4 regions of the Rossellomorea sp. YZS02 genome follow, and region 2 is predicted to be linked to each of the others. Evidence: predicted binding sites of a transcription regulator. Region 2 holds the regulator's gene; each other region holds the start of a gene.

Region 1 (5,259 bases), on a different contig from region 2:
ATTCGCTTCAAATATCCACCGTCTGCAACAAGTGGTCGAAGCGGCAGTCTTCCATAATCGCAAGGTCGCTGTTTTCGGAAGAAGTATGGAAGCGGCCATTACGATTGGACAAGAATTGGGTTACATCAATGCACCTAAAGATACTTTCATTGAACATAACCAGATCAATCGCCTTCCAGCGAATGAAGTGGCTATACTTTGTACCGGATCCCAAGGTGAACCGATGGCTGCATTATCAAGGATCGCAAACGGCACACACCGTCAGATCCAAATTCAGCCTGGTGACACCGTTGTATTCTCTTCTTCACCAATCCCGGGGAATACAATCAGTGTAAACCGTACAATCAATCTTTTATATCGTGCCGGTGCAGAAGTCATCCACGGACCATTAAGTGATATTCATACATCCGGTCACGGTGGACAACAAGAGATGAAGCTGATGCTCCGCCTGATGAATCCAACCTTCTTCATGCCGATTCATGGTGAGTTCCGTATGCAGAAGATGCATGCTCAACTCGGTGTAGATTGTGGCGTACAGGAGGAAAATTGCTTTATCATGGATAACGGCGAAGTACTTGCATTAAGCAATGATTCCGCACAGGTAGCAGGAAAAATCCCTTCTGGAAACGTCTATATCGATGGAAGCGGAATTGGTGATATCGGTAATATCGTTCTTCGTGACCGCCGTATCCTTTCAGAAGAAGGATTGGTCATCGTTGTTGTGAGCATCGATATGAAGGATTTCAAGATTGCTTCAGGTCCGGACCTTATTTCAAGAGGTTTCGTGTACATGCGTGAATCAGGTGATCTTATCAATGAAGCACAGACGCTTATTTCTAAACATCTAAACAAAGTTCTTGAAAGAAGAACCTCTCAATGGTCAGAAATCAAGAATGAAATCACAGATACTCTGGCTCCATTCTTATATGAAAAAACAAAGCGCCGCCCAATGATCTTACCGATCATCATGGAAGTGTGATAATAGGAAGAGGCTGACCAAAGCGGTCAGCCTCTTCTTTCATATTATAGAACCTTCTTCTCGAATCGGTTAATATCCGTATCTGCCCCGATAACGATGAGGATGTCCCCTACACGGATCTGTTCATCCGCCTGTGGGGAAACAATGATATCTTTTTCTCTTTTTATCGCTACGATGTTGATTCCGAACTGTGCACGGATATCTAAATCGATCAGGGAGTTTCCACTAAGATTTTCGTTTGCGACAATCTCCACAATTGAATGTTCGTCGGACAATTCCAGATAATCCAGTACATTATTAGAAATGATATTATGAGCAATCCTTCTTCCCATATCCCTCTCCGGATGAACGACTTGATTGGCCCCGATCTTCCGGAGTACCTTTTCATGATAATCGTTCTGTGCTTTTACCGTAATATTCTTCACTCCGATTTCCTTTAACATTAATGTCGTCAGGATACTCGACTGAATATCGTCGCCAATTGCGACAATCACATGATCAAAATTACGGATCCCGAGGCTCTTCAAGACGGATTCATCCGTAGAATCAGCGACTACCGCATGTGAAGCAATGGAAGAGAACTCATTCACTTTATCTTCATCCTGGTCGATGGCCATGACTTCCATTCCCTGATCTGTCAAAGAACGTACAATACTGCCTCCGAACCGGCCCAATCCTATTACTACAAACTCTTTTTTCACCTATTATCCCCCCGCAGTCTCTATACACTATATTTTAGCACAAAAAAAAGGAGAAAATGAAATTTCTCCCTTTCCTTTTTGTGTTTCTCCGACTACTTGTTCCCTTTTACATAATCGGCATCAAATAAGAACAGCCTCATTAAAAGATACAGGGACGGGATCAATAACAACAAGCCCGCAATGAAGACGATAACAAGAGCCATCCCCATGGTTGGATTCGTGACACTCGTTTCAATCGTGATAAAAGGTTTCAAGATATAAGGTAAATGGGACGCTCCATAACCAAAGAAAGCAAAGAAGAATTGAAGCATGACAAGGGTGAACGCCAGACCGAAATGTTTTCTTCTATAAATGAAAAGTGACGCTCCAAGGAAGCATAGCAGAGATAATCCGAACATCCACCATATATCAATGGCACTGGTGAAATGCTCAAGATTATGTTCTCTCAAGGATACGAACACAAGTAAACTGGCTAATATGGTCGGTGGGCTCCAGAATAGTGAAAACTTCCTCAGTTCCTCCCTTGAATCCAAATCTCCAGCCCGATTGGCATAATAGGTCAGAAATGTCGCACTAATGAATAATACCGATACAATCGACAGAACGACCACGCTCCATGAATAGGGGCTGGTAAAAAGTTCCTTGGCAAGGAATACCACCTTATCCCCCTGCTCTTCCAAAAATCCGCCTTCTGAAATTGTCAAAGCCGTTGACAAGGAGGCAGGAATCAACAACCCTGTTGCTCCATATAGAAACAAATAAACGATATTATCTTTTGAACCATAGTTCCCGAAAGCATAGAAGCTTCCTCTTATGGCAAGTAATATGATGGCAATACTTCCCGGCAACAATAAAGCCGTTCCATAATAGTAGGCAGTGTCAGGAAAAAATCCGACCAAACCGACAAAAAAGAAAACAAAAAAGACGTTCGTCACTTCCCAGACAGGAGAAAGGTATCGACTGATCAGCACATTCAGCGTGTGCTCCTTCCCTTTCATCCTGCCGTAAAAGGCGAAGAATCCGGCCCCGAAATCGATCGAAGCCACGATTAGATACCCATATAGAAAAATCCATAAGACAGTAATCCCCATGATTTCCAAACTCATACCCATTCCTCCCTCAAAACAAAGTCAAGTGCCTGACTCAACAACTAACTCACTTTCTTAGGAAAGCGTTGTTCCAACTCGGCTTCTGCAGGCTTGTTTTTAAACATTTTTATTAATACAACTACACATAAAATGCCAAGTAGTATATAGAGACCCACGAATAGTGCGAACGTTAATCCTACTCCATCCGCTTTTGTCGCAGCCTCTGCCACCTTCATATATCCACGGAGGATCCATGGCTGTCGGCCAACTTCTGCATATATCCAGCCGAATTCGATGGCAAGCATCGCCAAAGGTCCACTCGCAACGATTCCCCACAATAACGGCTTATTCCATTCATTTCGTTTCTTCCACTTCCAAAACAGAATAAATATTCCTGCAATGAAAATACTGTAGAATCCGATGGAAACCATAAGATCAAATAAATAATGAACCCATAGTGGGGGCCGTTCATCTTCAGGAAATTCATTCAATCCAATGACCTCTGTATCAAACGAACTTCCAGCAAGGAAGCTGAGAAAACCAGGTAATCGAATCTCATTATGCACTTCGTTGTTTTCATCAAGCGTTCCAAAAACAATCAAATCCGCATTCTTTTCCGACTCAAAATGCCACTCTGCCGCTGCCAGCTTTTCCGGCTGGTACTCTGCCAGGAATTTGGCCGACAAGTCCCCTGCCAATGCTGAGCCAAAAGCAAAGATCAACGCTGATACCATAGTCAGACGTAGGGCTTTCTTATGATAGTCCCCACCCTTTTTCCGAAGTATCGCAAATGCTGTAATAGCAGCTAATATGAGTGCTGATGTTAAGTAGGCAGTCGTCAAAACATGAAACACTTTTGTTGGTGTCGCCGGATTTAACATCGCTGCGATCGGGTCAATATTGATCGCCTTTCCATCTTTCAATTCAAATCCCTGCGGCGTATTCATAAACGCATTCACCGTCGTAATGAATAAAGCGGAAGCAGAAGAACCAATCATTACCGGAATCGTCAGTAGCCAATGGATCCACTTATTCTTAAATCGATCCCACGTATAAAGGTAAATCCCCAAAAAGATGGCCTCAAAGAAAAACGCAAAAGTTTCCATGAACAACGGCAGGGCAATCACCTGTCCGGCTACCTGCATAAACGATGGCCACAAAAGGGACAACTGCAAGCCAATAGCAGTTCCGGTCACGACCCCGACGGCAACCGTAATGGTAAATCCCCTAGCCCATCTTCGTGCAAGCAAAAGATAATGAGGATCATTCCGCTTGATCCCCATAAACTCGGCTATCGAAATCATGATCGGAACCCCTACCCCAATCGTTGCAAAAATGATATGAAACGCAAGGGTTGTCGATGTGAGCATCCTACTTAAAATCACACTATCCAAAACCATTCTATACTCCCCCTACCGGATTACTTTTTAACGTAAACAGCTCTTTCTTACTGTTTATCACTTATTGTTCATTATAAAACCTGGGATAGAGTATGTGAAGTATTGAACATGAATATTTTGTGACGTTTTTCACAAAGTTTCACTATTTAAAACTAATATCCAACAAAAAAAACCCCACACACCAGTGCAGGGTCCCTCAAACCATAACTCACATCGCTTCCAGCATCCTGAACTGTGACTTCACAAGTTCAAAATAATCTCCTTGCTGATCCATTAATTCATCGTGGTTTCCGGACTCTTTGATCTTTCCGTTTTCAAGGACAAAGATATTATCGGATTCCCGGATTGTGGACAGACGGTGAGCGATGATGATCGCGGTTCTTCCGTTCAATAATTTCTTCAGGGCATTTTGAATCTTGACTTCTGTTTCGGTGTCTATGGATGCGGTTGCTTCATCCAGAATGATGATGCGCGGATTCGCCAACAGGGCACGTGCAAAGGACAATAATTGTCTTTCACCTACAGATAACACATTTCCCCTTTCCTCGACTTCGGTTTCATATCCACTGGACAGCTTTTCGATGAATTCATTGGCACCGATTGCTTCAGCTGCCTTTATGACCTCTTCATCGGATGCACCAGGGCGTCCGAAACGGATATTTTCCATGATCGTCCCGGAGAAGATGAATGTATCTTGCAGGACGATGCTGATTTGACTTCGTAAACTTGAAACCGATGCATCCCGAAGGTTCACTCCATCAATTTTGACAATTCCGTTAGTCGGGTCATAAAACCTGCTGATCAGGTTCGCAATCGTCGTCTTGCCTGAACCTGTATGCCCGACTAGTGCGACGGTTTGGCCAGCTTTCATTTCAAGATTGATATTCCGAAGCGCTTTTCGTTTATCATCATATGAGAATTCTACATTTTCAAATTGAATTCTCCCTTTGATGTCCGTCAGATTCAAGGCGTTAGCTTTCTCATTAACAATTGGCTGTTCATCCAGAAATTCGAATATGCGCTCTGATGAAGCCATCCCGATCAAGAGTTGATTGTAAACTTGACCTAGTCTGGAAATCGGCTCCCAGAAC
Region 2 (5,259 bases):
AATATGGGAGGAAATGGTCTCACTCTCCCCATATCCGATGGTAAGATCCTGGACGTGGAGAACATCATTTCCGCTTGGGCGGTCGATCTGAAACGCGAAGTTGGCGGATTTCTCATCCCCGAGGGGACGGTCCATCATATCCATGCGCTCTAATTTCTTCCGGCGGCTCTGTGCCATCTTTGTGGTGGAGGCCCGTGCAATATTCCGTTGGATGAAGTCTTCAAGCTTTGCGACTTCCTGCTGCTGGCGCTCGAACATTTTCAGATCTTTTTCGTAGTCTTCTGCTTTTTGTTCAAGGTATCTGCTGTAGTTCCCCAGGTATTTCTTGCTCCGGTTCCGGGAAATCTCATATACTTGATTGACGACGCTGTCTAAGAAATAGCGATCATGGGAAACGATCAGGACCGCACCTGCATAGCTTTGCAGATAGGTCTCGAGCCATGATAATGTTTCGATATCCAAGTGGTTGGTCGGTTCATCAAGGATGAGGATGTCAGGCTTGGTGAGTAGAAGCTTACCGAGAGCAAGTCGGGTTTTCTGACCACCGCTCAAAGTGGATATCTTGGTTTCATAATCGAAATCGGCAAAGTTCAATCCGTGAAGGACGGAACGGATATCGGCTTCATATTGATAACCTCCTGAATCTTTGAAGCGGATCTGAAGTTCATCATATTCTTTTAATACCCGTTGATAGACTTCTTCGGCTTCATATACAGATGGATCTGCCATCTGCTGCTCCAATGCTCGTAATTGGGTTTCCTGACGGCGCAATTCTTCGAAGACGGTCAACATTTCGGACCAAATCGATAAATCCGACTCCAAGCCAGTGTTCTGTGCCAAGTATCCGATGGAGACACCTTTTGGCTTTGTAATCTCACCCGCATCATAGGAAAGATGACCTGCGATTATTTTTAGAAGCGTCGACTTCCCGGCTCCGTTACGTCCAACAAGGGCGACGCGATCTCTTGTCTGTATTTCAAGTTTAATATTTGATAGGATATTATCTGCACCAAAGTTTTTCGTTAATTGATTCACTTGTAGAAGAATCATGACGTTTCACCTCTATTTCATAGTGCTAGTGTACCGTATTCGAGAGGGGAACGGCAATAAAACACCTATTAATCTTCGTACACTTAGGATAAAATATAGTGTATGATGAGTAGTAGAGTTTATTAATACTGTGTGCTTTCTATTTTGGAAGCGGTATCAGAGGTTTTGAAAAGATGTGGGGGAATACAATATGAACCAGGATACAACGAAAATTCCACAGGCAACGGCCAAGCGCCTTCCGTTATACTATCGTTTTATCAAGAACCTGTACTCATCCGGTAAGCAGAGGGTGTCATCAAAGGAATTAAGTGAAGCGGTGAAGGTTGATTCTGCCACCATCCGCAGAGACTTTTCGTACTTTGGGGCATTGGGGAAGAAGGGATATGGCTATAATGTCAATTACCTACTATCCTTTTTCCGAAAGACGTTAGATCAAGATGCCCTTACGAAGGTTGTTCTGATCGGGGTGGGGAACCTGGGTACAGCGTTTCTTCATTATAATTTCATCAAAAATAATAATACGAAGATCGAGATGGCATTTGAAGTGGATGAAAATAAGGTCGGGACGCAAATCAGTGATGTACCTGTTTTTCATTTAAATGATTTAGAAGAGAAGCTTGTAGGGCATGATATTGAAGTAGCGATCTTGACGGTGCCGGCATCTTCTGCTCAAAATATCACAGACCGATTGGTTTCTTCTAATATTAAAGGGATCCTGAATTTCACTCCTGCGAGATTGACGGTACCGGATCATATCCGCGTCCATCATATCGACTTGGCTGTCGAGCTTCAGTCACTCGTTTATTTCTTGAAGCATTACTCAGAGGATGACACGGAAATGTCACAAGATGGAATCATAACAGAATAGAAAATTCTTCATATTTACGTTATGATAGAATGGTAAAAGAGGAGGTGTCTCATTATGTTAGGTGCAGGTAGTATCGTACTAATAACCGTTGTGGCTTTACTGATCTTTGGACCGAAGAAATTGCCCGAGTTAGGAAAAGCGGCTGGGAATACATTACGCGAATTCAAGAATGCAACAAAGGGCTTAGCAGATGATGAGGACGACAACAGCAAAAAAGCTAAGTAGGGTAGGATGAACGCCATGAGTCAAAGTCAAAGAGACATGACAGTCTATGAACATATAGGAGAATTGCAGAAACGACTCATGTTTGTAGTCGTTTTCTTCTTGTTGGCGGTTATCGTGAGTTTCTTTCTTGCGGAACCGTTAATTCGATATTTGCAGCACGCCGATGAGGCGAAAGAGCTGACCATGAACGCCTTTCGGATCACAGACCCTCTCAAAATCTATATGGAAATGATCATGTTCATTGCCATCATCATGACATCACCCATCATTTTATACCAAGTGTGGTCATTCATTAGTCCGGGTCTATATGAGAGAGAGAGAAAGGTGACGCTCAGCTACATACCGATTTCTCTTTTGCTTTTCTTAGGTGGATTGTCATTTTCATATTTTATTTTGTTTCCGTACGTCGTGAAATTCATGATGGGGTTATCAACCAATCTGAATATCGAGCAAGTCATAGGAATAAATGAATACTTTCATTTCCTGTTTCAAATTACGATCCCATTTGGATTTTTGTTTCAGCTACCGGTCATCATGCTATTCCTGACCCGTTTGGGAATTGTCACGCCGATGCTGCTGGCCCAAATGAGGAAAGTCGCTTACTTCATCCTGTTGGTCGTTGCGGCCTTCATTACACCGCCTGATATCGTATCCCATATGATGGTGACGGTTCCTTTGCTGCTTCTATATGAAATCAGTATATGGATCTCCAAGATCGGATACAAAAAGGTGCTGGAAGCGGAGCAGAAGCTTGAAATGGAACAGTTCGAGAATATAAATAAGGATTGATCAAATGATCAATCCTTATTTTTTGTTCTTTATTTGTTTTTTGATCTTGAAATGCAACATGATCATCCGTAGCCCGGAACCGAAGTCCAGGGTCGCAAGAAAGATGAGCATGTACGTGAAAAATCCCCAACCTTCATCATTCTGTACATTTTGTACAGCAAAGTATGTGAAGAGCACACCGAGAAGGAGATAGATCACTCCTGAGAATAATGGTGATCTCCTCATAGAAATAATCCTCCAATAAATCCTTGTATTTTTTCAGCTTCGTTCATCATTTTCTCGATTTCGTCCTTATAGATAGATTGCATTAGAACGACCGTTGTATTCATGGCAACGTGGGCAAATATTGGCACCAGGATCCGCTTCGTTTTTACATAAAGGAAGGCGAATGTGAAGCCCATCGCGGAATAAAGGATCACATGCTCCGGCTCGAAATGGGCTAGAGCGAAAATGACCGAGCTGATCAGAGCGGCAAAGAAGAAATGCATCTTCTCGTAAAGCACGCCGAAAATGATCTTCCTGAATACGATCTCTTCCAATATAGGTCCGATGATGGCCGCGACCAGCATGGATAACGGCACTTTTTCAATGATGCCGATGATCATCTGCGTATTTTCAGATCCCATTTGAATTCCCAGTGCATATTCAACTTGTATCGCAACCGATTGAGCGATGAATGCCATGAAGATCCCGAGAACCGCCCAAACAATCGAACGACCGGCACCCATGGGAGCACTCCGTTCAAGCCGGGTACTTGTTTCGCTTTTCCTGAGGATGCCTCCCACAATGAGAAGGGTCAGCGTGAAGCTGATGACAAGCCAGTATCCAGGGACAAGGCTCCGTACCGTCTCATCGGGTTTACCGAGGACGTCGACACCGATCTTATATAAAAGGGGTACCCCGACAATGCTTGAAAGCTGCATGACGATATAGGCAATTAAGATAAATCCAAAATGTTTTTTCAACGTTTGATCTCCTTTTGCACCTGTAAGATAACGATCAACCTAGTTACTCCTGTACAATTCTACTAAGAAAAGCGGAACTGTTCAAATCTAAGGGTTTCATTCGTCCTGGAATATATGGGGAACGGGGGGCATAGGATAGGAGGGTGTGAAAAAAAGAGAAATATGACGAAAAAAATTTTAAGCAGGAGTCTTGCAAAATGAAAACGAATTAATTAATATAATAGTTGTGTTAGCACTCACAGAGTGCGAGTGCTAATAAATATCATTTACATATTTCAAGGAGGTTGTTTCACTTGTTAAAACCACTAGGTGATCGCGTCGTTATCGAGCTAGTTGAGTCAGAAGAAAAAACAGCAAGCGGTATTGTGCTACCGGATTCCGCAAAGGAAAAGCCACAAGAAGGTAAAGTGATGGCTGTAGGTACTGGTCGCATTCTAGACAACGGTGAGCGCGTTGCTCTTGAGGTAGCTGTCGGCGATCGGATCATTTTCTCTAAATACGCTGGTACAGAAGTGAAATACCAAGGCACAGAATACCTGATCCTTCGCGATAGCGATATTCTGGCTGTAGTTGGCGAATAATTAAATTTCCGTAAACGTAAACCATACATTATTTAAATAAGAGGAGGACTTTATCAATGGCTAAAGATATTAAATTCAGCGAAGAAGCACGCCGTTCCATGCTTCGCGGTGTCGATCAATTAGCAAATGCAGTAAAAGTAACTCTTGGACCAAAAGGACGTAACGTGGTGCTTGAGAAGAAATTCGGTTCACCACTTATCACAAATGACGGTGTAACCATTGCGAAAGAAATTGAACTAGAAGATGCATTCGAAAACATGGGTGCGAAACTGGTTGCTGAAGTAGCAAGCAAAACAAACGAAATCGCCGGTGACGGTACAACGACTGCAACGGTCCTTGCTCAAGCAATGATCCGTGAAGGTCTTAAAAACGTAACAGCTGGTGCGAACCCTGTCGGCGTCCGTAAAGGAATCGAAAAAGCGGTTCAAGCTGCTATCGAAGAATTAAAAGTGATCTCCAAGCCGATCGAAGGCAAAGATTCCATCGCTCAAGTTGCAGCCATCTCAGCTGCTGACGAAGAAGTCGGTCAACTGATTGCAGAAGCAATGGAGCGCGTTGGAAACGACGGCGTTATCACAATCGAAGAATCTAAAGGGTTCACTACAGAACTTGACGTAGTAGAAGGAATGCAGTTCGACCGCGGATATGCATCTCCATACATGGTCACTGATTCAGATAAAATGGAAGCTGTCTTAGAAAATCCATACATCTTAATCACTGACAAGAAAATCGGTAACATCCAGGAAGTACTTCCTGTCCTTGAGCAAGTTGTACAACAAGG
Region 3 (5,259 bases), on a different contig from region 2:
CAATATGGCCTTTACCCCTCTTTCCTGGGCAAAGAGATTCGATTCTCCCCCTTTAAACGAAAAGGAGGGGTTTTCCCAAACCTTTGTAATGGCTGCGTCAAAGTCATCAACAGGATGTGAAGATAATAACCTCTCTTTAAATCCCTCAACGAGGAGAATGTCATGGTTATTCGCCAACCCTTCCACGGTTTGTACAGCTCTTTTATACGGGCTGGAACAAACAACTTCGATTTGTTCATTTTTCAGCTTATTTGTCAGTTTATGTGCATCTTGCATGCCCCGTTCTGATAACGGCCTGTTCAGTTCATCAGGGGTATAAACAGAATGTGCGTGCCTGACTAAATATAAATAGGTTTTCATATCGTTCCCTTTCCGATTTTTCATCTTTATTGAGTCCACACTTCTTCTAAGCGGCTGCCATAGTAAGAATTTCCCTTCTGAAAGGCTTTGATGTCAGGATCATGAGAAGTTTGACTTACACTTATCAATACTAAGTCCAAAAGTCCATGGCTTTCTAATACTCCCTCAAATTATACAAAGTCATAGAATAAATGACTTTCCCTGCATGGTTATCAGAGAATGGCCGGATTCCAACTTGAAATACTTTTTGACTCTCGGCATACATTTCCCCACATTCTGTATGTACTTCCTAAACCAAGATAGGCACCTTGCATGTTTTTTGCGTCCACGCCCAAACGAAGGGCTTCTTCATAATAAGTACATCCCTTTTAGAACCCATTTCCCAATTCCAGTTTGATCAGTGCCCTCCATCTTTCTATGGGAGCTTCGTATTTACCTGTCTCTCTTAAAGCAACCGCTTATTCTATTTGCTTTTTCATATTTAAACTCCCAGTTACTCGGGAATGAACTCCATCAACCAGGCATCATGATATTTCCCTTCATGGAGCTCGTGCTCCCGCAATATTCTTGCCTTACTGTATCCACATTTCTCATAACAGCGAATCGCTCTTGTGTTCCATGTCATCGGATCCATCACCAGGCGGTGGACGCCTTCCTTCTGCAGCAAATACTCTACCACTGCCCGGATGAGCTGTGTCCCGACTCCCTTGTTCCAATACTCCGTTTCACCAATGAATTGATCTGTACCGTAAATCACCTCATCGAGATTGGTATATCCGTAACGAATCATCGTTTCATGATCAAGCTGATAATACTGAAGATAACCGACTTCATTCCCTTCATACTCCACAAGACAGCTCATGACACCCCTGTCCGAAAGGAATTTCTCCTCCACCAACTGTATAGTGAAAGGACGGTCCCTGCCTTCATAAAATTCCAACACCTCCGGATTCGATAACCACCTCGAAAGCGTGTACTTATCCTTATCTTCCAACGGACGTACATTCAAAGCCCCACTTATCACATTCATACACACACCTCCATTCACACACCTCTTCCCCTATACATTCATCACAAACAAGAAAAAACCCTTCTTTTAGGAGGGACGGACCTTGATTCCTAGGACCAGGTCCTAGGAATCAAGGTCCGTCCCTCTCTATATGACATATTTGTGAAACATTTCACATAAATGTGTGATAAGATGATTTAAGAATAGAATATTTATGTAAAACATGTTATGATCATATTGTGAAGTATTTCACAATATACATGTTAACGTATTTCTGGAATCATCTGTTTATCCAGCAGGATCCATTCTTTCTGGATAAAACAAAATAATTAGTGGATAGGTGATGACGTATGACAATCAAATGCACAAACAAAGTAGCTTTAATCGGTACAGGTTTGGTTGGCTCAAGCTATGCCTTCGCTCTTCTTAACCAGGGAATTGCCCACGAGCTGGTCATGATCGATTTGAATAAAGAAAAAGCCGACGGGGATGCACGTGATTTAAATCACGGTCTCGCTTTTGCTTCTCCAATGAAGATTTCTGCAGGGGATTACAGTGATTGTAAAGATGCTGATTTGGTCGTCATCACTGCCGGGGCAAACCAGCAGCCCGGTGAAACCCGTCTGGACCTTGTCGAAAAGAATGTAAAGATCTTTAAGAACATTGTAGACTCTGTCATGAAGAGTGGTTTCAACGGGATCTTCCTGGTGGCGACAAACCCTGTCGACATCTTGACCTATGCCACATGGAAGTTTTCCGGGCTGCCGAAAGAAAGAGTAATCGGATCCGGGACTATTCTTGATACCGCGAGACTCCGCTACTTAGTGGGAGAGCACTTTGATATTGACACACGAAACATCCATGCCTATATCATGGGAGAACACGGTGACACAGAATTCCCTGTATGGAGTCATGCAACCATAGGTGCAAGCCAGTTAAACGAACTGATCGATATGAATAAGGAAACTGTCCAACAAGAACTCGAAGACATCTTTGTGAATGTCAGGGACGCTGCCTACCATATCATCGAACGTAAAGGGGCCACCTATTATGGCATCGCCATGGGGCTTGCCAGGATTACCAGAGCGATCTTTAATAATGAAAACAGCATCCTTACCGTATCAGCACTCCTCGAAGGAGAGTATGATCAGGAGGATATTTTCATCGGTGTCCCTGCCATCATCAATCGGGAGGGGATCCGTAAAGTCGTCGAACTCCCCTTGAATAAAAAAGAAAAAGCGCAGTTCATCCATTCAGCAGAAACGTTGAAAAACGTAATGAAAACAGCGATGGAATCATACTGATTCATCACCAGGTCTGATGAATCAGACACGCACGCCCATTCCTCCTCCTCATAAGATAAAGAGAATTCTTTATGAGGAGGTTCTTCTATGTACGATCACAGACAATTATTCCCCGGCTTGCCTGGCGGAGGATCCGGCGGCGGATTTCCCGGCTTTCCTGGTGGAGGACAGGGGTCCGGAGGAGGTTTTCCGGGTATCCCCGGATTTCCAGGAGGCGGTCAAGGCAGTGGTGGAGGAGGTTTCCCTGGCATGCCCGGATTTCCTGGCGGAGGCCAAGGTGCGCCAAGCTCACCACCCCCTTCTGGCGGGCAGGGCGGACAAAATCAACCACCACCCGGCCCACCACCGAACTTCCAACCGCAAAAGACGTCACTTCAAGGGACGCAGGGTGGACCCGGTGTATTTGCAGTCGATCCTGGCGCCATAAGAAGATGCTTATTCCGGTACACCTATATATGGCTGAGAAGAGATTCCTTCTGGTTCTACCCCGTCTTTGTCGGACGCCGCTCCATTGCTGGATGGAGATGGATCGGGTTCACCTGGGTTTACTTCGGCATCGATCTGGATAAAATTGAATCCTTTACGTGTGTGTAGGTTCCGGGATGCACTCCTACCCATACTATAGATCCCAACAATCCAATGGAACCATAACCGTAAGTGGGGAACATACACTATATGTGGAGCCTGATCAAGCCGTCGTATCAATAGGTATTGTGACGAATGATAAAGAGCTTGAAGTTGCTCAAAGTAAGAATCAGCAACTATCAAGCCAGGTCGTTCAGTCCCTTATAAACAACGGCGTGCAGCAACAGGATATCCAGACCTCCAGCTATCAAGTATTTCCACAATACAATTTTGAGGATGGGAAACAAACGTTCACCGGTTATGAAGTCCGACAAGTATTCAAGGTCACTGTTAAATCAATAGAAAATGTAGGAACGATCATTGATGATGCTATCAAGAGTGGAGCAAATCGAATAGAAAACATTCAATTCGTCCAGTCGAATCCCATTGAAACCTACCAACAGGCTCTCGCTTTAGCCTATCAAGAGGCATATCAAAAGGCACTCACATTATCAGGCCAATCAAATCAGCAGCTTAATCCACAACCAAAATCCATTACGGAACAATCCCGTCCCGCGCCAGTTCCTTTCATGAACGCCGCCTATCTAAAAGCAGCCGACGAAAATACAGCCGTCCAGCCCGGCCAGATATCCGTCACAGCCATCATCACAGTAGAATTCAGAACCTATTAAAAAAACTGCCAAAGTAGATTTGCTACTGAGGCAGTTTTTTTATAGAGGGACGGACCTCTAGAATAAGTGAGGAAGACTCATTACGTTTCATTAGCGCGCCAATTCATGGGCTTTTAAGGGAAAACTGCCCTTTATAACACTAATGATTCTTGGAGAATGCTATTTTCAATGATATTCACCGTGTCAGTCCTATCATTCATTTTAAAGGGAGATATGTTCAGAACGATTTGCGTCATTATGGTTGGTGATTGCGTCATTTCTTATGATAATTGCGTCATTTTCCTAGTCAACGCGTCTTTTACCATTAAATCACATACCATACTTGATTTCATATCCCCCCGCCCTATCGACCTCTCTTCAAATCCTCATCCACCACATAACCGGCCACTTTTTCGGCAGAATCATCGACTTCTTCATCATTTAATACCCTGACGCCATGCTCCACATAACTAGGTAAGAATCTCATCCCTGTCAGGTTAGCGGTTGCCTGTAATGGTTTCAGAAGTTCACTCATGGAATAATGATTAAAGCCTCCTGATCGGTAAGCACCGGAAGGACCACCAGTTGATGTGACAACCAGAAATTCCTTCCCATGTAGCTTAGTCCCCGCCGAACCGTATGCCCAACCGAATTCAAGTACTTTATCCTGCCATTCTTTTAAAATCGCGGGTGTGCTGTACCAGAAAAAAGGAAATTGAAAGACGATGCGGTCATGTTCTAACAGCAGATTTTGTTCTCTCTCTACATCGATTTTCATGTCGGGGTATTCTTTATATAAATGACGGACAGTGACGTTCTCTTCTTTTTCAAGTCGATCCGCCCAGGCTTTATTCATTCTGGATTGTTCAATGTTTGGGTGTCCAACCAATACTAATGTTTTCATATTTTCTCACTCCTTATTTGTATGTACAAATAATAACATATACTCATTTGTATGTACAAATATCAAGTTAAAAATTTTTATTTTTTTACCTATATGAATTTAAAAGCACCTCTGTCTGGCCTTATTCTCCCAACGATTTCGATTTTCGCCCACATGCTTCCATGGCCGATAATACAGCTCCTTTAAACTGATGTTTCTCAAGTTCTGCCACTGCTTCAATCGTTGCTCCACCGGGTGAACAAACAGCATCTTTCAGCTCTCCGGGATGAGAACCGGTTTCAAGGACCATCTTTGCAGCACCAAGCACGGCCTGTGATGCCAGCTGATACGCAAGACTCCTCGGAATGCCCTGTAGGACCGCTCCATCGGCAAGTGCTTCGATGAACATAAACACGTATGCAGGGGATGATCCACTTACGGCAGGGATGGCATCCATCATACTTTCAT
Region 4 (5,259 bases), on a different contig from region 2:
TAGGATGTGCCTGAATCAATCCTGTCAGACGCAGACCGATGAAGGCAATGAACAAACCGATTCCTGCCGTAATCCCGTGTTTTAGATTTTGAGGGATGGCTTCGATCAATTTTTTCCGTAAAGGTGTTAAAGAAAGAAGAATAAAGACGATACCTGCAACAAATACCGCAGAGAAAGCAACGATATACGATATATCATCATGTGCTCCAACTACTGAGTAAGTGAAATAAGCATTCAACCCCATACCCGGTGCGATGGCAATCGGATAATTTGCGAATAGTGCCATCCATAGTGTTCCGGCGACAGCCGATATGATGGTAGCTAAGAATACTTGATCAAACGGGACGCCAGCATCGGATAAAATAATGGGATTGACAATCACGATATACACCATCGTCAGGAATGTAGTGATCCCTGCCAGAATTTCCGTTTTTGGGTTCGTGCCGTGTTCCTTTAATTTAAACATCGTAAAACCTCCAATAAAAACGAACATTAAAAACACGCAACTTCTATAATATTCGGTAATAGAATGGATTTCAATAGAAAAGGCCGAAAAAATTTTAAGAAAATATCTTGAAACCCCTTCCAAACCACATTCATTTTCGATAAGATGTTATCAATTATAGAGGAATCAGTTTCTATAATGCCCTTGCACTGATTGCTTTACTACCCAAAAGATGATATTTCTCAAAGAAAGGGGCGGTGCTAACGTGTATACCCAACTGAAAAACAAGCCTATTTCTGAACAGATTGAACTCATTACACGATCCCTGGTCGCTCTCAAAAGTTATAACGGATCAACAGGGGAAAGTGAAAAAGCCCGATTTATATACGAGTTTATTTCTTCATTTCCTTATTTCCAGGAACATCCTGATCAAGTCTGGCTCCAGGAGGTCCCGAATGATCCAATCGGAAGGAAGAATGTATTTGCCCTTGTGAAAGGAAATTCTTCTAAAACGGTATTATTCCATGCTCACTACGATACGGTGGGGACAGATGATTATGGTGCACTTCAGGATATGGCCCATGATCCCGACTTTCTTCAAAAGTTCTTCATGGATTATGAAGGAGAGGAAAAAGTGAAGGAAGATGCCCTTTCCGGAAATTGGCTGTTTGGAAGAGGGGCTTTGGATATGCAAAGCGGTATTGCCGTCCATTTAGCCAATCTATTGTTTCACACTGGTGAAAAAGTGCCGGATGGGAATCTGCTCTTCCTTTTCAATGGAGACGAAGAGAGTGAACATGCCGGTATGATTGCCGCACTAAGCGATCTCTACAGATTAAAAGAAGATGGATTCGATTACCTGGCTGCCATCAATACGGATTTCATCTCGCCTATTTATGACGGTGATTGCAAGCGATATATTTACACAGGAGCTGCCGGTAAGCTTCTGCCCAGTTTCTATATATATGGTAGGGAAGCGCATGTTGGCGATGTACTGACATCGATAGACCCGACCGTGATTGCTTCGAAGATCAATCTCGAAATCAATCAAAATCTCGATTATCTTGAGGACATTCCGGGAGAGTTCACCCTACCGCCCTCATGCCTTTATTTCAAGGATGATAAGCATACGTATAATGTTCAGACGCCTCTCAGCGCTTCCCTTTACTTCAACTATTTTGTATACGAAAGAACGGCGAGAGAAGTGTTGTACGACATGAAAAAAGTAGCGTTGAAAGTAGTTAGTGAAATGGAAGATCGAAGCAAAAAGCAATTTGAACAATATCGAAAGTATCACGGTTTCCCTGAAAGGGAATTCTCGTGGGAAGTGGAAGTACTGACCATGAGGGAGTATATGTTCTGGCTGAAAGAAAGAGGGATCGATCCTGATCCCGTCCTGAAAAAGATCTTTCATGATATGAATGGGGAAGACCGGCGGACTATCGCTTATGCCATGGTGGAAGCCCTTCAGCACCTAGATCCTGACCGGACCCCAAGAGTCATCCTTTTCTTTGCCCCGCCTTTTTTACCTCACAACTTCGTCAATGAAGAAAATGAATACGGTAAAAAGGTGAGAGAAGTACTGGGAGTATGCTTGAAGGATATTTCAGATGAAACAGGTGAAGAATTCGTCATTAAACGGTTCTTTCCATATCTGGCAGATGGCAGCTTCCTTTCTCTTCATGAAGAAGATGAAGATATTGAAGTGTTCAAGAAGAACCTGCCCTTGATCGACCAGCTGTATCCAGTGCCCATCGACATGATCAGAAAGCTGAATATCCCCTCCATCAACATAGGAGTATACGGCAAAGATGGTCACCAATGGACAGAGAGAGTGTATAAACCATATACGTTCTCAGTACTTCCGGAGATCATTCAACGCGTGACGAGGGATTTATTGAAAATATGATGGGATAGAATAAGAGAGGGAGGTAATTCGCTTTGCGATTTGTCTCCCTTTTTTTATTTACAGCTTACAGCGAAGTTTGGAATTTGCAATTATTGTAATTCGGCTGGATAAATAACGAAAACGGCTGGATTTTTACCTGGATTGGCTGAATTATTAATAATTTTCGCCTGATCATGTAGAAAAACGGCCGGATTATTGGTGATTTCGGCTGGAATCACTTGGATACCGGTGAGATCTGGCCCGATAAATATTAAACTGGAATTTCTAATTTCACTGTGTGTGTTACAAATGTTCACCAGCTTACCTGGAATTGTTACAAAAAGGTCAATCCTACATGATGCATGATGGGAGCAAGTTTACTATAATGGAGATATTAATTTGTGAAGTATTTCACTAACTTTTAACTTTTGGAGTTGAGAGCAGAGATGAAAGAGCTTAATCAATTCGCTAAAAAGCAGAGATTATCCATTATGACGCTTTATGGAACGTCCATATTGATGGGGGGAGTCGTAGTTGGACAGGCGTACTTGCTCGTTAGCGTAGTCAATAGCATGTTTATCGAGAATCTTGAGTTCCGGGAAATCCTCCCGATGCTTGGGGCTTTGCTTCTTATTCTAACAGGGAGAGCTATCCTATCCTATATCAATGGACGCACAGGTATCAGAATGGCATCAAATGTGAAGAGGGATTTAAGGAACAGGCTCTTAATGAAATGGTCAAACAATCCTCTTCAAGCATCGATCCATGGCCAATCGGGTCAAAAGGTCAGTACGATGATGGATGCGGTCGATGGGTTAGATGGATACTACAGTCAGTATTTACCTCAGAGAATCCAAACGACACTTGTACCATTGATCCTTCTGATCACGATTTTTACGGAGCATGTTTATACAGGGTTGATCATGGTGGTTACGGCTCCATTCATTCCTTTGTTTATGGCGATCATCGGCGTCATGACCAAGAAGAAATCTGAGAAGCAGATGGACAAGTTGACGGCATTTTCAGGGAAGTTCCTCGATACCCTTCAAGGGTTGGTTACTTTGAAGCTATTGGGGAGGGGGACCCGGCAGAAAGAGGTGATCCGATCTAGTAGTTTGGACTTTCGGGAAGCGACCATGGCCGTCCTGAAGACTGCTTTCTTATCATCCTTGATGCTTGAATTCATCTCCATGTTAAGCATCGGTCTGATTGCCCTGGAGGTAGGGTTAAGGTTGGTCGTCTTCGAGAGTATTTCATTCTACACGGCATTCTTCGTACTTGTCCTGGCACCTGAATTCTATCTGTCGTTAAAAGAGCTTGGAAACGCTTTTCATACCGGCCGTGGAAGTATGGGCGCCGCCAAGAAGGTCTTGGAGGAGCTGCAAGAAAAGGATCAGCCGGTCAGATGGGGAGAGAAAGAAATCGTATCAAATGGCAATACGCCCACAATCGAATTGAGTAACCTTGGATTTTCCTATGGTGAAAAAGGATATGCCGTTGAGGGGATCACAGCCGTCATTCCACCTGGAAGCCAAGTGGCAATTGTCGGTCAAAGTGGTGCGGGTAAGACAACGCTCCTGCATCTGATTGCGGGACTTCTTGAGCCATCTGGCGGAGATCTTCTTCTGAATGGACGCCCAAGAAGCGAATACAGAGAAAAAGACTGGTTTGATCAATTGAGTTACATTTCTCAGAATCCATATCTCTTCTCAGGGACGATAGCTGAGAATATAGCCATAGGTGGAAACGGCTCGGTGACCCGTGAAGAAATTGAATATGCGGCTGAGAAAGCAGGGATTTCTGAAATGATAGCAGGTCTTGAGAAGGGATATGAAACACGGATCGGGGAAGCCGGCAGAGGTCTTTCCGGTGGAGAAAAACAGCGCATTGCCATTGCAAGGGCATTTCTCAAAGGTCCGTCCCTCATCTTGTTTGATGAACCGACTACCGGACTGGATTTGCGGACTGAGCAGATTCTACAGTCCTCGCTGGAGGAGTTGTCTAAGGGTGCTACAGTCATTACGGTAGCGCACCGTCTTCATACGATACGGAAAGCGGATCACATTCTGTTGTTGGATAAAGGAAAAGCAGCGGGACTCGGGAATCATGAAGAACTCATGAGGTCCGTCCCTCACTATCGTGATATGGTGACTGTGCAGAGAGGGGTGAGAGTGTAGATGAAGGAATTGGGGTTTGTCGTAAAGTTGATGTTGAAGGAAAAGAAGGATATTGTGTATTCCGTCCTATTGGGTTTTCTGGCTGGACTTACCTCGGTTGGCCTGTTTGCTTCCAGCGGCTATTTAATCTCAAAAGCGGCTTTGGAGGTCCCTCTTTATGCGTTGACCGTGATGATTGCCCTTTTGAAACTGTTCGGTTTTACAAAGGCATTGAGCCGGTATGGGGAGCGCTATTTCTCCCATAGGGCTACGTTTACAATCCTGGCGAACTTGCGGGTATCCATTTATGAAAAAATAGAGCCGCTAACACCGGGGATATTCTCTCGATATCGAAGCGGGGACTTACTTTCACGTATCGTAGGGGACGTAGAGAGCCTGCAGAATTTCTTTCTTCGCGTTTTTTACCCACCAATTATACTGGTGATGGTGTTCTTAAGTACTATATTTTTTACGATGTATTATTCTTTGTTCGTTGCAATGATCCTCCTCATGGGTCTATTATTGACAGGGCTGATTGTACCATCCTTATTTGCATGGAAACAAAGAAGTATCAAAACAAACGTGCGTGAAAGCCGGGGGGAATTATCCACCGAAGTGACGGAATTCCTCCACGGTTTCAGGGACTTGAAGATATATCAGAGATTGGAGGGGAAGGAGAGAAATCTTGCCCGGGCCGCATCCACATATGTGAACGAGCAAGAACGGGAGAGCATTTTTTCTCTTTTTAGTCATTCAACCAACATCCTGAT

Evidence for each region. Region 2 encodes Rex, which represses fermentation and respiration genes when NADH is low (regulators of the CRP and FNR family bind a similar motif). Its sites were predicted from a motif close to TTGTGAAATATTTCACAA; they were not measured.
Region 1: the regulator Rex is predicted to act here: its motif matches at 4,286-4,303, upstream of SLH55_RS05580 (cytochrome ubiquinol oxidase subunit I).
Region 3: the regulator Rex is predicted to act here: its motif matches at 1,607-1,624, upstream of SLH55_RS07500 (L-lactate dehydrogenase).
Region 4: the regulator Rex is predicted to act here: its motif matches at 2,733-2,750, upstream of cydD (thiol reductant ABC exporter subunit CydD).

What each region holds. Positions count from the first base shown of each region.
Region 1 is NZ_JAXBLY010000004.1:69,460-74,718, reverse strand. Features, by position in the region: gene rnjA (ribonuclease J1) at 1-979, shown strand, start outside; gene SLH55_RS05590 (potassium channel family protein) at 1,024-1,680, opposite strand; gene SLH55_RS05585 (cytochrome d ubiquinol oxidase subunit II) at 1,773-2,786, opposite strand; gene SLH55_RS05580 (cytochrome ubiquinol oxidase subunit I) at 2,831-4,168, opposite strand; gene SLH55_RS05575 (ABC transporter ATP-binding protein) at 4,377-5,259, opposite strand, start outside.
Region 2 is NZ_JAXBLY010000028.1:4,090-9,348, forward strand. Features, by position in the region: gene SLH55_RS21245 (ABC-F family ATP-binding cassette domain-containing protein) at 1-1,050, opposite strand, end outside; gene SLH55_RS21250 (redox-sensing transcriptional repressor Rex) at 1,241-1,918, shown strand; gene SLH55_RS21255 (twin-arginine translocase TatA/TatE family subunit) at 1,973-2,143, shown strand; gene tatC (twin-arginine translocase subunit TatC) at 2,159-2,932, shown strand; gene SLH55_RS21265 (YdiK family protein) at 2,948-3,157, opposite strand; gene SLH55_RS21270 (CPBP family intramembrane glutamic endopeptidase) at 3,154-3,897, opposite strand; gene groES (co-chaperone GroES) at 4,191-4,478, shown strand; gene groL (chaperonin GroEL) at 4,535-5,259, shown strand, end outside.
Region 3 is NZ_JAXBLY010000006.1:25,964-31,222, reverse strand. Features, by position in the region: gene SLH55_RS07510 (histidine phosphatase family protein) at 1-384, opposite strand, end outside; gene SLH55_RS07505 (GNAT family N-acetyltransferase) at 854-1,390, opposite strand; gene SLH55_RS07500 (L-lactate dehydrogenase) at 1,720-2,673, shown strand; gene SLH55_RS07495 (hypothetical protein) at 2,761-3,267, shown strand; gene SLH55_RS07490 (SIMPL domain-containing protein) at 3,276-3,929, shown strand; gene SLH55_RS07485 (NAD(P)H-dependent oxidoreductase) at 4,273-4,812, opposite strand; gene proC (pyrroline-5-carboxylate reductase) at 4,934-5,259, opposite strand, start outside.
Region 4 is NZ_JAXBLY010000006.1:36,374-41,632, forward strand. Features, by position in the region: gene SLH55_RS07535 (NCS2 family permease) at 1-466, opposite strand, end outside; gene SLH55_RS07540 (M20/M25/M40 family metallo-hydrolase) at 711-2,354, shown strand; gene cydD (thiol reductant ABC exporter subunit CydD) at 2,780-4,510, shown strand; gene cydC (thiol reductant ABC exporter subunit CydC) at 4,511-5,259, shown strand, end outside.